Regions from separate parts of the Streptomyces sp. NPDC006140 genome, predicted to be linked through region 3. Evidence: riboswitches for the same ligand, from Rfam matches in the RefSeq annotation. Region 3 holds a riboswitch; each other region holds the start of a gene.

Region 1 (3,456 bases), on a different contig from region 3:
CCTTCTCGAACAGCTTCGGCGCGTAGCCGTTCTTGGAGAGGCCGAAGGAGACGCGGGAGGTGGCGGTGGTGTAGATCAGGCCGGTGCCGCCGGGGGAGACCACGGCGTCGAGGTACAGCACGACGCTCAGCCAGCCCAGGCCCACCAGGGTCGCCAGGCCCGCCCAGGGGCCGTCGATGCCCGGGAACTTGAGGTCGGCCCAGCCGTGCGCGAACGTGCTGTGGGGCAGCGCGGCGATGAACACGACCTGGAGCAGGACGTAGATGATCGCACCGATCGCGACCGAGCCGAGGGTCGCGCGCGGCAGGTCGCGCTTGGGGTTGCGGCTTTCCCCCGCGAGCTGGATCGCCTGCTCGAAGCCCAGCAGGGCGAAGATGATGCCGCTGGTGCTGATGGCGCTCAGCACACCCTTGGCGCCGAGCGGGGCGAAGCCCTCCGAGGTGAAGTTGCCCGGGTGGAAGTTGCCCACCGCGACCACGAAGATCGCGGCCAGCGGGACGGCGATCTTCCACCAGGTGGCCGCGCTGTTGGTGTGCGCCAACACCTTCACGCCGAGGAAGTTGACCGCGACGAAAACGGCCATCAGGAAGACAGCGACGATGAGACCGCTGGTCGTCAGGGTGCTGTCCTTCTGGTGCAGGAAGCCCTTCGCGAAGTCCCAGTGGCCGGCGTAGCCGATCATGGCCTCGACCTCGATCGGGGCCACGGTCGCCGCCTGCAGCCAGGCGAACCAGCCGAACGACATGCCGGCCAGGCCGCCGAACGCGTAGTGCGGATAACGGGCCGTGCCGCCCGCCACCGGGAACATACCGCCGAGCTCGGCGTGCACCAGCGCGAGGAGGACGATGGCGACGGCGCCGATCACCCACGAGATGATCGCGGCCGGACCGGCCATCATGACGGCGTTCTTGGCGCCGTAGAGCCAGCCGGAGCCGATGATGGAACCGACGGAGGCCCACATCAGCCCGATGAGCCCGACGTCCCGGCGCAGTCCGCCCGGACTCCCCTTCACCCCCGGTACCGCATGGTCGACGCTTACCATATTCTTAGGGGCCTCTCATGAAATGAACAGAGCGTTCAGCGTGCAAGAGGCCGTCAGGCTAGGAATCAATTGCCGACCGGCAGAAGACTGTTGCCGTGCATTTGACCGCGCACGGGGATTTCCTGGAGAAAGCTTCAGGAAATCTGTACGGGGAAATCAGGGAGCCGTTAAAGTCTCAGCCCAGTCGGGGGATCTCGATGGCCGGGCAGCGGTCCATCACCATCTCCAGACCCGCCGCGCGGGTCCGGTCGTACGCCGCCTCGTCGATGACGCCGAGCTGGAACCACACCGCCTGCGCGCCCTTCGCGACCGCCTCGTCCGCGACGGCCCCGGCGAGGTCGCTGTTCACGAAGACGTCCACGACGTCCACGTCGAAGGGGATGTCCGCCAGGCTCGCGTACCCCTGCTCCCCGTGCACCGACTCGGCCTTCGGGTGCACGGGCACGACGCGCTTGCCGAAGCGCTGGAGCACTTCGGCGACGCCGTACGCCGCGCGCTGCCGGTTCGACGACAGGCCCACCACGGCCCAGGTGTCGCCGAGCTCGGTGAGGATCCTGCGGACCGTTGCCTCGTCGCCGTACACCGGCGGCCTCCTCGGGAGTCGCGGAAGAGCTGCTGCCCGCACAACGACGCAGGGTGCGCGGTGATTCCCCGAGGGCCCCGTGATAGCTTGCCGAGGCCAGTCGAACCCATGTACGTGGGTCAGGGAATCCGGTGCGAATCCGGAACTGACGCGCAGCGGTGAGGGGGACGGGCGGGGCCTCGGCCACTGGACGGCGTGTGTGACGTCCGGGAAGGCGCCCCGCACCGGACGAACCCGAGTCCGAAGACCTGCTGGCGGCCCCCGCGGCCGTTTCGCGGCGGGGGAGCACCGTACGACCGGGCTCCGCGATCGAGCCCTCGACGACTGAGGACTGGTTCCCCGTGCCCCTCGCCCGACCCGCCCGTGCCGCCGTCCTGCTCGCGGCCGGCTCCCTGCTCCTGACCGGCTGCGGCGACGCGAAGCCCGCCCCCGCGAAGGCCGCCGCCGTCACCCTCGACAACTGCGGCCGCCAGGTACGCGTCGAGGCCCCGCCGCGCCACGCCGTCTCCCTCAACCAGGGCACCACCGAGATCCTGCTCTCCCTCGGCCTCGCCGACCGCCTCGCGGGCACGGCCACCTGGACCGACCCCGTGATGAAAGGACTGGAGAAGGCGAACGCCCGGGTGCCGCGCATCGCCGACGACAACCCCTCCTTCGAACGGGTCCTGGACACGGACCCCGACTTCGTCGCCGCGTCCTTCGTCTCCACCCTCGGCAAGGGCGGCGTCGCCACCCGCGAGCAGTTCGAGAAGCTCGGCGTGCCCACGTACGTCTCCCCGTCCGACTGCGCCGGCAAGGACAACTCGGGCGACGGCGACGGCGCGCGCGACAAGGTGCTCGGCATCGACACCGTCTACGGCGAAATACGGGACCTCGCCACCGTCTTCGGGGTACCGGAACGCGGCGACAAGCTGGTCGCCTCGCTCCAGCGGCGCATGCGCGAGGCCACCTCGGGCATCGACGCCTCCCACGTCACCCTCCTGTACTGGTTCGCCAACTCCGAGTCCCCCTACATGGCGGGCTGCTGCGGAGCGCCCGGCATCATCACCCGGGCCCTCGGCGCGAAGAACGTCTTCGACGACACGCACGAGGAGTGGCCGCAGGTCAACTGGGAGACGGTCGCCGACCGCGACCCGGACGTCCTCGTCATCGGCGACCTGACCCGCAGGTCGCAGACCGCCGAGTCGGCCGCGAAGAAGATCGCCTTCCTGGAGTCCAACCCGGCCACGAAGAACATGGACGCGGTCCGGCACAAGCGGTACGTACTGCTCAGCGGGCAGGCCATGAACCCGACCATCCGCACGGTCGAGGGCGTGGAGCAGGTCGCCGCCGGACTGCGCGAGTTCGGGCTCGCGAAGTGACCGTGCGCGGCCTGGTGCTCGGTACCGGAGGGGCCCTGTTGCTGGTCGTCTCCGTGGCCCTGGCGATCACCGTCGGTCCGGCCGACATCCGGGTCGCGGACGTCTGGTCCGTCGTCGCGGCCCACCTGGGGCTCGGCACCTCCGACCTGACGCCGATCCGGGACGGGATCGTCTGGCAGCTGCGGCTGCCGCGCACCCTCCTCGCGGCCGTGTGCGGAGCCGGACTCGCCGTGTGCGGGGCCGTGATGCAGTCGCTGCTGCGCAACCCGCTCGCCGATCCCTTCGTGCTCGGGGTGTCCTCGGGCGCCTCCACCGGCGCGGTCGTGGTCGTCGTGCTCGGCGTGGGCGGCGGGGCCGTATCGGTCTCCGCCGGGGCGTTCCTCGGCGCCCTGCTGTCGTTCGCGCTGGTGCTGCTGCTCAGCCACACCCTCGGCGGCACCACCGACCGGGTCGTCCTGGCGGGCGTCGCG
Region 2 (3,456 bases), on a different contig from region 3:
CCCGGCCCGCCGACCTGGACGAGCAGGGTGAGCGCGCCCGTCACGCAGAAGCCGAGCGGCACCCGGTAGGCCCGCCACAGCCGCCGCCCGGGCACACCGGCCGGCCCCAGCAGCAGGGACAGCGCCGCCACGAGCACCAGGGCCGCGCCCGGCCAGGGCGGCAGCGAGACCGCCAGCACGGTGAGGCCGAGTCCGAGCACGGCCTTGTCCACGGGGTGGCGGCGGCGCCAGCGACTGCCGTGCGCCGCCGCGTCGATCGGCAGCACGCGGCTCAGGCCCCTTCGGCCGGGGACTCCCCGGGGACGCCCACGGCACCCCCGTCAGCGGCCTGTTGACGGGCCGCGGCCCGTTCCTCGCCCTGGCGGCGGCCGCGCCGCAGGCCGAAGTAGTAGGCGAGGACCCCCGCGCCGATCGCCGCCTGGAGGGCGAACAGCGCCGACTCGATCTCCCCGGACGGCGGCTCGTACAGCGGTGAGAACCAGGGCTCGTAGCCCGGGTCCAGCTCGGTGATCGCCGTCTCCGCCTGGGCGTCGGCGCCGGTGAACGGTTCCTTCTTGTGGTCGCCGAGGCCGAGCGCGAGCGGCAGCACGGCGAGCGCGGCCACGGCGAGCAGCAGCACCAGGTTGATCTTCGTGTTCCGGCTCATCGGGCCACCGCCTCGGTGCCGGTCCGCGACCGCTTCCCGGCGAGGAGCACGCCCAGCCGGGTCAGTTCGCCCTTGCTGGACTGCATCAGCAGCCGCATCACGAGGACGGTCAGCAGGCCCTCGCTCACCGCGAGCGGGATCTGTGTGACGGCGAAGATGGAACCGAACTTGCCGAGCGCGCCGAGGAATCCGCTGCCCGGGTCGGGGAACGCGAGCGCCAGCTGCACGCTGGTGACGCAGTAGGTGGTCAGGTCGGCGACGAACGCCCCGCAGAACACGGCCGCCATCAGCGGCGCGTCGTACCGCCGCAGCAGCCGGTAGACCGCGTATCCGGCCCAGGGTCCGACGATCGCCATGGAGAAGACGTTGGCGCCGAGCGTGGTGAGGCCGCCGTGCGCGAGCAGCAGGGCCTGGAAGAGCAGGGTGATGGTGCCCAGCACCGCCATGATGGGCGGGCGGAACAGGATGGCTCCCAGCCCCGTGCCGGTGGGGTGGGAGCAACTGCCGGTGACGGACGGCAGTTTCAGGGCGGACAGGACGAACGTGAAGGCGCCGGAGGCACCGAGGAGCAGTGTGCTCTCGGGGTGCTCGCGCACTTCACGGGTGAGCGACCGGACTCCGTGGACGACGAACGGCGCCGACGCGACGCTCCAGGCGACCGCGTGCGCCGGAGGCAGGAAACCCTCGGCAATGTGCATGGCTCAGCAGACCCTCTCCAGCACCTCGTGGATGGTTGACGCGCCTTGGCCGGTCTCCTGGCTGACGGGTACCACCGCCCGTGCTCCGCCTTCCCGGGTCCTTCAGGACCCAGTGGCTGCCCGTGAGGGCCGGAGCCGGACTTCCCGATTCACAGTGGCGAGGGCCGCACCGGCATCACACCGGATTTCCCGTTCACCAAGGCGTGGTGACAATAAGGCCGGGATAAGGACGATGACAAGCCACGCAGGGGGCGCGTGAGGGGGCGCCCGCTCGCACACCGGCGCATGACGCCGCGGATCCACGCGAGACGGACGGCGCCCCGGCCGTCGGAGGGCGGGCCGGCTCCGGGACGGGGGCACCCCGGCCGTCGGAGGGCGGGTCGTGTCAGTCGTCGCCCCCGTCGTCCCCGTCGTCGTCGCCGTCCCCGACCGGCCGGACGTGGCGCGGGATCTCCTGCCGCGGCTTCTCCGCCTTCTCCGGCGCGCCGGTGGCCGCCTCCTGCGTGGGGGCCGCGGGGCTGGGGGTCGGCGAGGGGGCGGCCGGGGCTGTGGACGGAGTCGTGGCCGGGGTGACATCGGCCACGGTGCCGGCGGTCGGAGCGGTGGCCGTCCCCGGGTCGGAGGAGAGGGGCGAGGCCGGGCCGTCGGCGGGGGTGGCGGCCGGGCTGCTCGCGGACGGTGACGCGTCCGGTTCCGTGCCCTTGGTCGCCGTGTTGTCGGGGGAGAACCAGAGCATGCCGGCGAGCATCGCGGCGACGAAGAGGGCCGCCGCGGCGATCGTCGCGGCCGCTCGGTGGTTGCCGAGGCCCCCGCGGGGCGCGGAGCGGCGGCCACGCCCGGCCTGGGGCGTACGGGTGGTGTGCAGCGAGGGGGCGCCGGGCAGCGCGTAGGTGGTCACGCTGCGGGGCTCGGCCGGAGCGTACGCTCCCGGCGCGGCGGACGGCACCGGGGACGCGGCCTCCGGCAGCGGCTCGGGCAGCCCCCGCCAGGCGCCGCCGGCGAACCACTCGGCGGCCTGCTGGGCCGAGGGCCGGTCCTCGGGCTGCTTGGCGAGGAGCCCGAGGAGGTAGTTCTCGAAGGCCGGCGGCAGCCCGGCGACCCCCAGTTCCCGGGGCGGCACGGGGGCGCTGTCGAGGTGCTGGTGGAGGAGTGCGACGGCGGTGTCCGCCTGGAACGGCGGTCGGCCGCTGAGGAGCTGGTAGAGCACGCACCCCAGGGAGTACATGTCGGAGGCGGGCCCGGCGGGCTGCCCCAGGGCGCGTTCGGGCGCGAGGTAGAGGCCGGTGCCCACGATCTGGCCGGTGGCGGTGAGCGCGGCGCCGGGATCGTCGAGGAAGCGCGCGATGCCGAAGTCGCCGATCTTCAGGGTGCCGCCCGTGTCCAGCAGCAGGTTGGCGGGCTTGATGTCGCGGTGGACGATGCCCTGCGCGTGCGCGGCGGCGAGTCCCGCGGCGGCCTGGGCGGCGAGGTCGGCCACCCGTCCGGCCGGGAGCGCGCCCGACGCGGCCAGCACCCCGGCGAGGCTGTCGCCCTCGACCAGCTCCATCACCAGGTACAGCCGGTTGTCGTACTCGCCGAAGTCCAGCACACCGACCAGGTTCGGGTGGTTGAGGCGCCCGGCGGTCTGGGCCTCCAGGCGGAACCGGGAGGCCGCCGTGGCGTCGGTGTCCTGGGGCAGCAGCAGCTTGACCGCCACCGCTCTGGCGAGCGTCTCGTCGTACGCGCGCCAGACCTCTCCCATTCCACCGCGCCCGATCTCAACATCCAGCCGGTAGCGGCCCGCTAGCAGCACTCGTCCTCGTCTCATGCGTGTGGGAAGGTTGCCGCAGACCGAACTCCCCGCGTTCGCACGGGGATTGGTGGGGGGTGCCGCAGCCGACCCAGGATACTGGCGCCGGATGATCAGTGTGTTCCTCGGCGGTGATCCCGGACGGAACGGTCCCGGAAAACCCGGGGGAGCGCCGTCGCCCTGCGGAGTGACGCTCCCGTCCGCCCGGTTGCCGGGCCCGGTCAGGCCGCCGGGGCCGACCGTCCCTCCCGGCGGGGCAGCAGCGCCACCGCCAGCGCCGGCACGGCCGCGAGGACCAGCCACGGCACCGCGGCCGGCAGGCC
Region 3 (3,456 bases):
CACGATCCCGTTCGACCTCGGCACACCGAGCAACAAGGGCAAGGTCCAGATCACCCTGACCCCGGGGCAGGTGGGCGAGAACACGGTCCAGGCCCTGGTGTTCGCCTCCGACAACGGCGTCTCCACCGTGCCCGAGCTACGGCTCACCTTCACCCAGCGCGCCCAGAAGATCGGCCCGCTCGACGCGAAACTCGCCAACCGGGGCGGCTACTGGTGGACCGACAGCCTGCAACTGCCCATAGCAGGCACCTGGACCATGCAGCTCACTGTGCGCACCAGCGACGTGGACCAGGTCACGGTGTCGGACACCGTGACCATCCGGGAGCTGCCGACCCGGTCGACCGCGCCCTGACCCAGCCGGTCGTTCCGCAGAGCTCCCCGCGCGACCCTGACGCCCTCGAACGCCGGGTGGCCCCTGGAAACTGCCCAGGGGCCACCCGGCGTAGGTGCCTCGGCCTGTTAGGACACTGCCCTCACACCCGCTCCGGCACTGGGTGCGGTGACCGCCTTTCGGGTCAGGGCCCGCTCGGCCAGAAAGCCGAAGAGCAGTCCGAAGGCCGCCCACAGCACGGCCTGTACGCCGATCGAAGCGAGCCGGAACTCCCAGAGGTCGCCGGCCGGGAAGCCCTGGGGAACGTTCTCCCCGGACGGCAGGAAGACCATCGCGACAGCAACCAACGCGACGAAGGCAACCCCCGCGGCGATAGAGGCATTCCAGTTGCCCCACGCCGGAGCCAGGCGGCGGCCGAGCAGGACCGCGGCGATCCCCAGCAACACGCTCAGCGCGATCATCAGGAAGTACAGGATGGTGCGCTTGTCGAGCGTGTCGGGGTTGCCGACAGCGGGCGGGTTGGCCGGGTACTTGAGGATCGGAACCAGGTAGACGGTGAGGAATCCGGCGAGCGCCGTCAGCGCCGCCGTCGCCCGGGCGCCGAACCGGCCGATGCGGCCCAGGGCGAAGCAGAAGGCGAGGGCCGCGATGCCGCCGATGGCGACGCCGAAGACGAGGACGCCCGTTGCGAGCCCGGCCGTCGACTGCACGGACCTGCTGACCAGTTCCTCCCCGCCCTCGTGATGGGCGTTGGCCTCCTCGAAGGCGATGGCCGCATCCACAGGGCCCTCGCCCACCAGGTAGGCGAAGACGAAGGCGAGCACGCCGGCGCCGAGGCCGGCGAGCATGCCGCGCACCAGAAGGGTGCGTATGGTGACGGAGTCCATCGGCGTGTTCCCCAGTTCTCAGTGGCAGGGGAAGCCGAGCAGGTGACGTCCGTCGTGCACCCACTCGTGCACGCCCTCGCCGGAGAACAGCGCGGTGGCGCCCTGCTCGGCGCCGACGAAGTACAGCAGGACCAGCATCAGTACGCCGAAGAAGACGGCCCAGGGAGCGATGGCCCTGAGCGGCAGCGGTGTCGCGGCGGACGGGGCAACGGGGGCAGGGGCGGCAGTGGACTGCGCCATGGCGAGACCTCCTCGGGAACACGCGTCCCGCAATCGTGTGGAGCACTCGACGACGGCACCGGGTCTGACTCACCAAGCCCCTGACACCTCGTCAGGGGCCGTGGAACACAGTGGCGCGACCGTGCCGGACTTGCACCGGGCTTCCGCAACGCCGTCGTCCTTGTCGCTCCAGAGCGTACGGGCAACCGGTGATCCGGCCAATATGGCCTGCACCACCTACCATGTGCCGGTCCCTGGCAAACCCTGGAGGGATTCCTCGTGACCATCCGGTTGATGCTGCTGTGCGCCCCCGTGCCCTCGGGGCGGGAGACGCGCTTCGCCGACGGCCCCCTGGACGAGCGGGCCGTACAGCAGGCGCGCGCGGCGGCCGGGGCCCTGCCCGCGACCGGCGTCCGGTACACCGCGCCGTCACAGCGATGCCGGCAGACCGCCCAGGCCCTGGGGTGGGACGCCGCAGTGGAACCCGCCCTGTGCGACATCGGCGTGGGCTCCTGGCACGGTCGCACGCTCGATGAGGTCGCCGCCTCCGACCCGGCGGGGCTCGCCGCGTGGATGACCGACCCGGGCGCGGCGCCGCACGGCGGCGAAACCGTGGCCGACGTGTGCACGCGCGTCACCGCCTGGCTCGACACGCTGCAGGGCGAGTCCGGACCGGTTACGGCAGTGGTCGAGCAGGCGGTGACACGCGCGGCGGTGGTGTCCGTACTGGGCGCTCCGCATGCGTCCTTCTGGCGGATCGACATACCGCCACTGACTGCGGTGCACCTCACCGGCCGGGCGGGCCGGTGGAACCTGCGCCTCGGAGCCGCCATGTCCGCGGGCGCCTGAACCCGCCTGCGGGACAGGGTAATTGGGCCCCGCAGGCGAGTCAGGACTCGGTCGTCAGCCCTGCGACGAGGCGGAGCGACGGCGTGCCAGCCACCATCCGCCACCGCCGAGGACGAGCAGGGCCACGATGATCCCGCCGATGATCAGGCCCGTGGACGAGCCGTCGTCCTCCTCGGCTGCTTTCTCCTCGGCCTGCGGGGTCGCGGCCGGTGACGTGGGCGCGGTTTCCGACTGCGACGGGCTGGGCGTCGGGCTCGCGGTCGGGCTCGGGCTGACCGGCGTGGCGCCCGGTGCCGCTGCCTTGAGCTTCAGCACGGGGGCGGGCTGCCCGGGTTCCTCGCCGCCGTCCGGCAGCTCGATCCAGCGGGAGACCTTGCCATCGCTGTAGGTCTCGAGGGTCTTGAAGGCGAGCTCCTTGGCGTCCGGGAGCTGCCGGACCTTGATCTTGTGTTCGGCGTCGACGCCGGCCTTCAGTTCAGGGCCGCCGACGGTGTAACCATCGCTGATGGTCTTCAGCTTCCAGCCCTTGGGCGCCTCCTCGAGCTTTACGTCGGCGGGGTCGATGCCCTTGGGCAGGACGACGCGCAGCTCGGTGAAGCCGGCGGAAGCGGACTCCGCCTCCGAGACGAAGCTCAACGTGACGTTCTCGGCGAGGGCCTGCGCCTTGTCGGCCTCGACCTCGGCGTGGGCGGCGGCCGTCCCGGTCGCGGCGAGGGTGGCCGTCAGCGCGGCCGCGCCGATGACGGCGATACGGCGGGATGCGCGAGCGGCGAGGTGGTGCGTGGGCATGCGAATGCTCCTTGCTGATGAAGCCGGGCGGCCGAAGCCGGCCCCGGGGGAGGGATAGCCGGAGGGACGTTGGCGTGTCCCGGTGGTCCCCTGCGCACCAGCGCGTGTTGAAGAGCTCGTGTCCGTAAGGCGGCCGAGGGCTCGAAGCAGCCGGACAGCCGTACAGCGGGCGGTGCGAGACATACGCCGGTCATGAGACACGGTCTCGCCCAGGTCGCGACGGCGGCCATGACCCGGCGCACAGTGCGGGCGGCGATGCACGCCGTCGCCACGGCCGCGTCGGCCCGGTGCAGCAACCAACCCGCCGCCAGCGCGGCGACCACATGCGCGGCCGTCATCGCCGTCGAGGCGTGATGCCACGCGTGCCCGTCACCCTGCTCC

Evidence for each region. A riboswitch is a leader RNA that binds a small molecule or an ion and turns the genes downstream of it on or off. The one in region 3 is predicted to bind cobalamin.
Region 1: it holds a riboswitch for cobalamin, as region 3 does, so the genes downstream of both, ABZ386_RS05630 (ABC transporter substrate-binding protein) here and ABZ386_RS38245 (CbtB-domain containing protein) in region 3, are expected to answer to the same signal.
Region 2: it holds a riboswitch for cobalamin, as region 3 does, so the genes downstream of both, ABZ386_RS20065 (energy-coupling factor ABC transporter permease) here and ABZ386_RS38245 (CbtB-domain containing protein) in region 3, are expected to answer to the same signal.

Annotation. Positions count from the first base shown of each region.
Region 1 is NZ_JBEXTS010000002.1:91,501-94,956, forward strand. It holds gene ABZ386_RS05620 (APC family permease) at 1-1,042, opposite strand, end outside; gene ABZ386_RS05625 (CoA-binding protein) at 1,218-1,625, opposite strand; cobalamin riboswitch at 1,706-1,896, shown strand; gene ABZ386_RS05630 (ABC transporter substrate-binding protein) at 1,967-2,986, shown strand; gene ABZ386_RS05635 (iron chelate uptake ABC transporter family permease subunit) at 2,983-3,456, shown strand, end outside.
Region 2 is NZ_JBEXTS010000007.1:175,641-179,096, forward strand. It holds gene cbiQ (cobalt ECF transporter T component CbiQ) at 1-266, opposite strand, end outside; gene ABZ386_RS20060 (energy-coupling factor ABC transporter substrate-binding protein) at 272-646, opposite strand; gene ABZ386_RS20065 (energy-coupling factor ABC transporter permease) at 643-1,344, opposite strand; cobalamin riboswitch at 1,374-1,560, opposite strand; gene ABZ386_RS20070 (serine/threonine-protein kinase) at 1,730-3,151, opposite strand; gene ABZ386_RS20075 (MFS transporter) at 3,355-3,456, opposite strand, start outside.
Region 3 is NZ_JBEXTS010000023.1:43,491-46,946, reverse strand. It holds gene ABZ386_RS38255 (copper resistance protein CopC) at 1-352, shown strand, start outside; gene ABZ386_RS38250 (CbtA family protein) at 460-1,218, opposite strand; gene ABZ386_RS38245 (CbtB-domain containing protein) at 1,237-1,458, opposite strand; cobalamin riboswitch at 1,500-1,664, opposite strand; gene ABZ386_RS38240 (histidine phosphatase family protein) at 1,717-2,286, shown strand; gene ABZ386_RS38235 (DUF1775 domain-containing protein) at 2,341-3,075, opposite strand; gene ABZ386_RS38230 (hypothetical protein) at 3,009-3,456, opposite strand, start outside.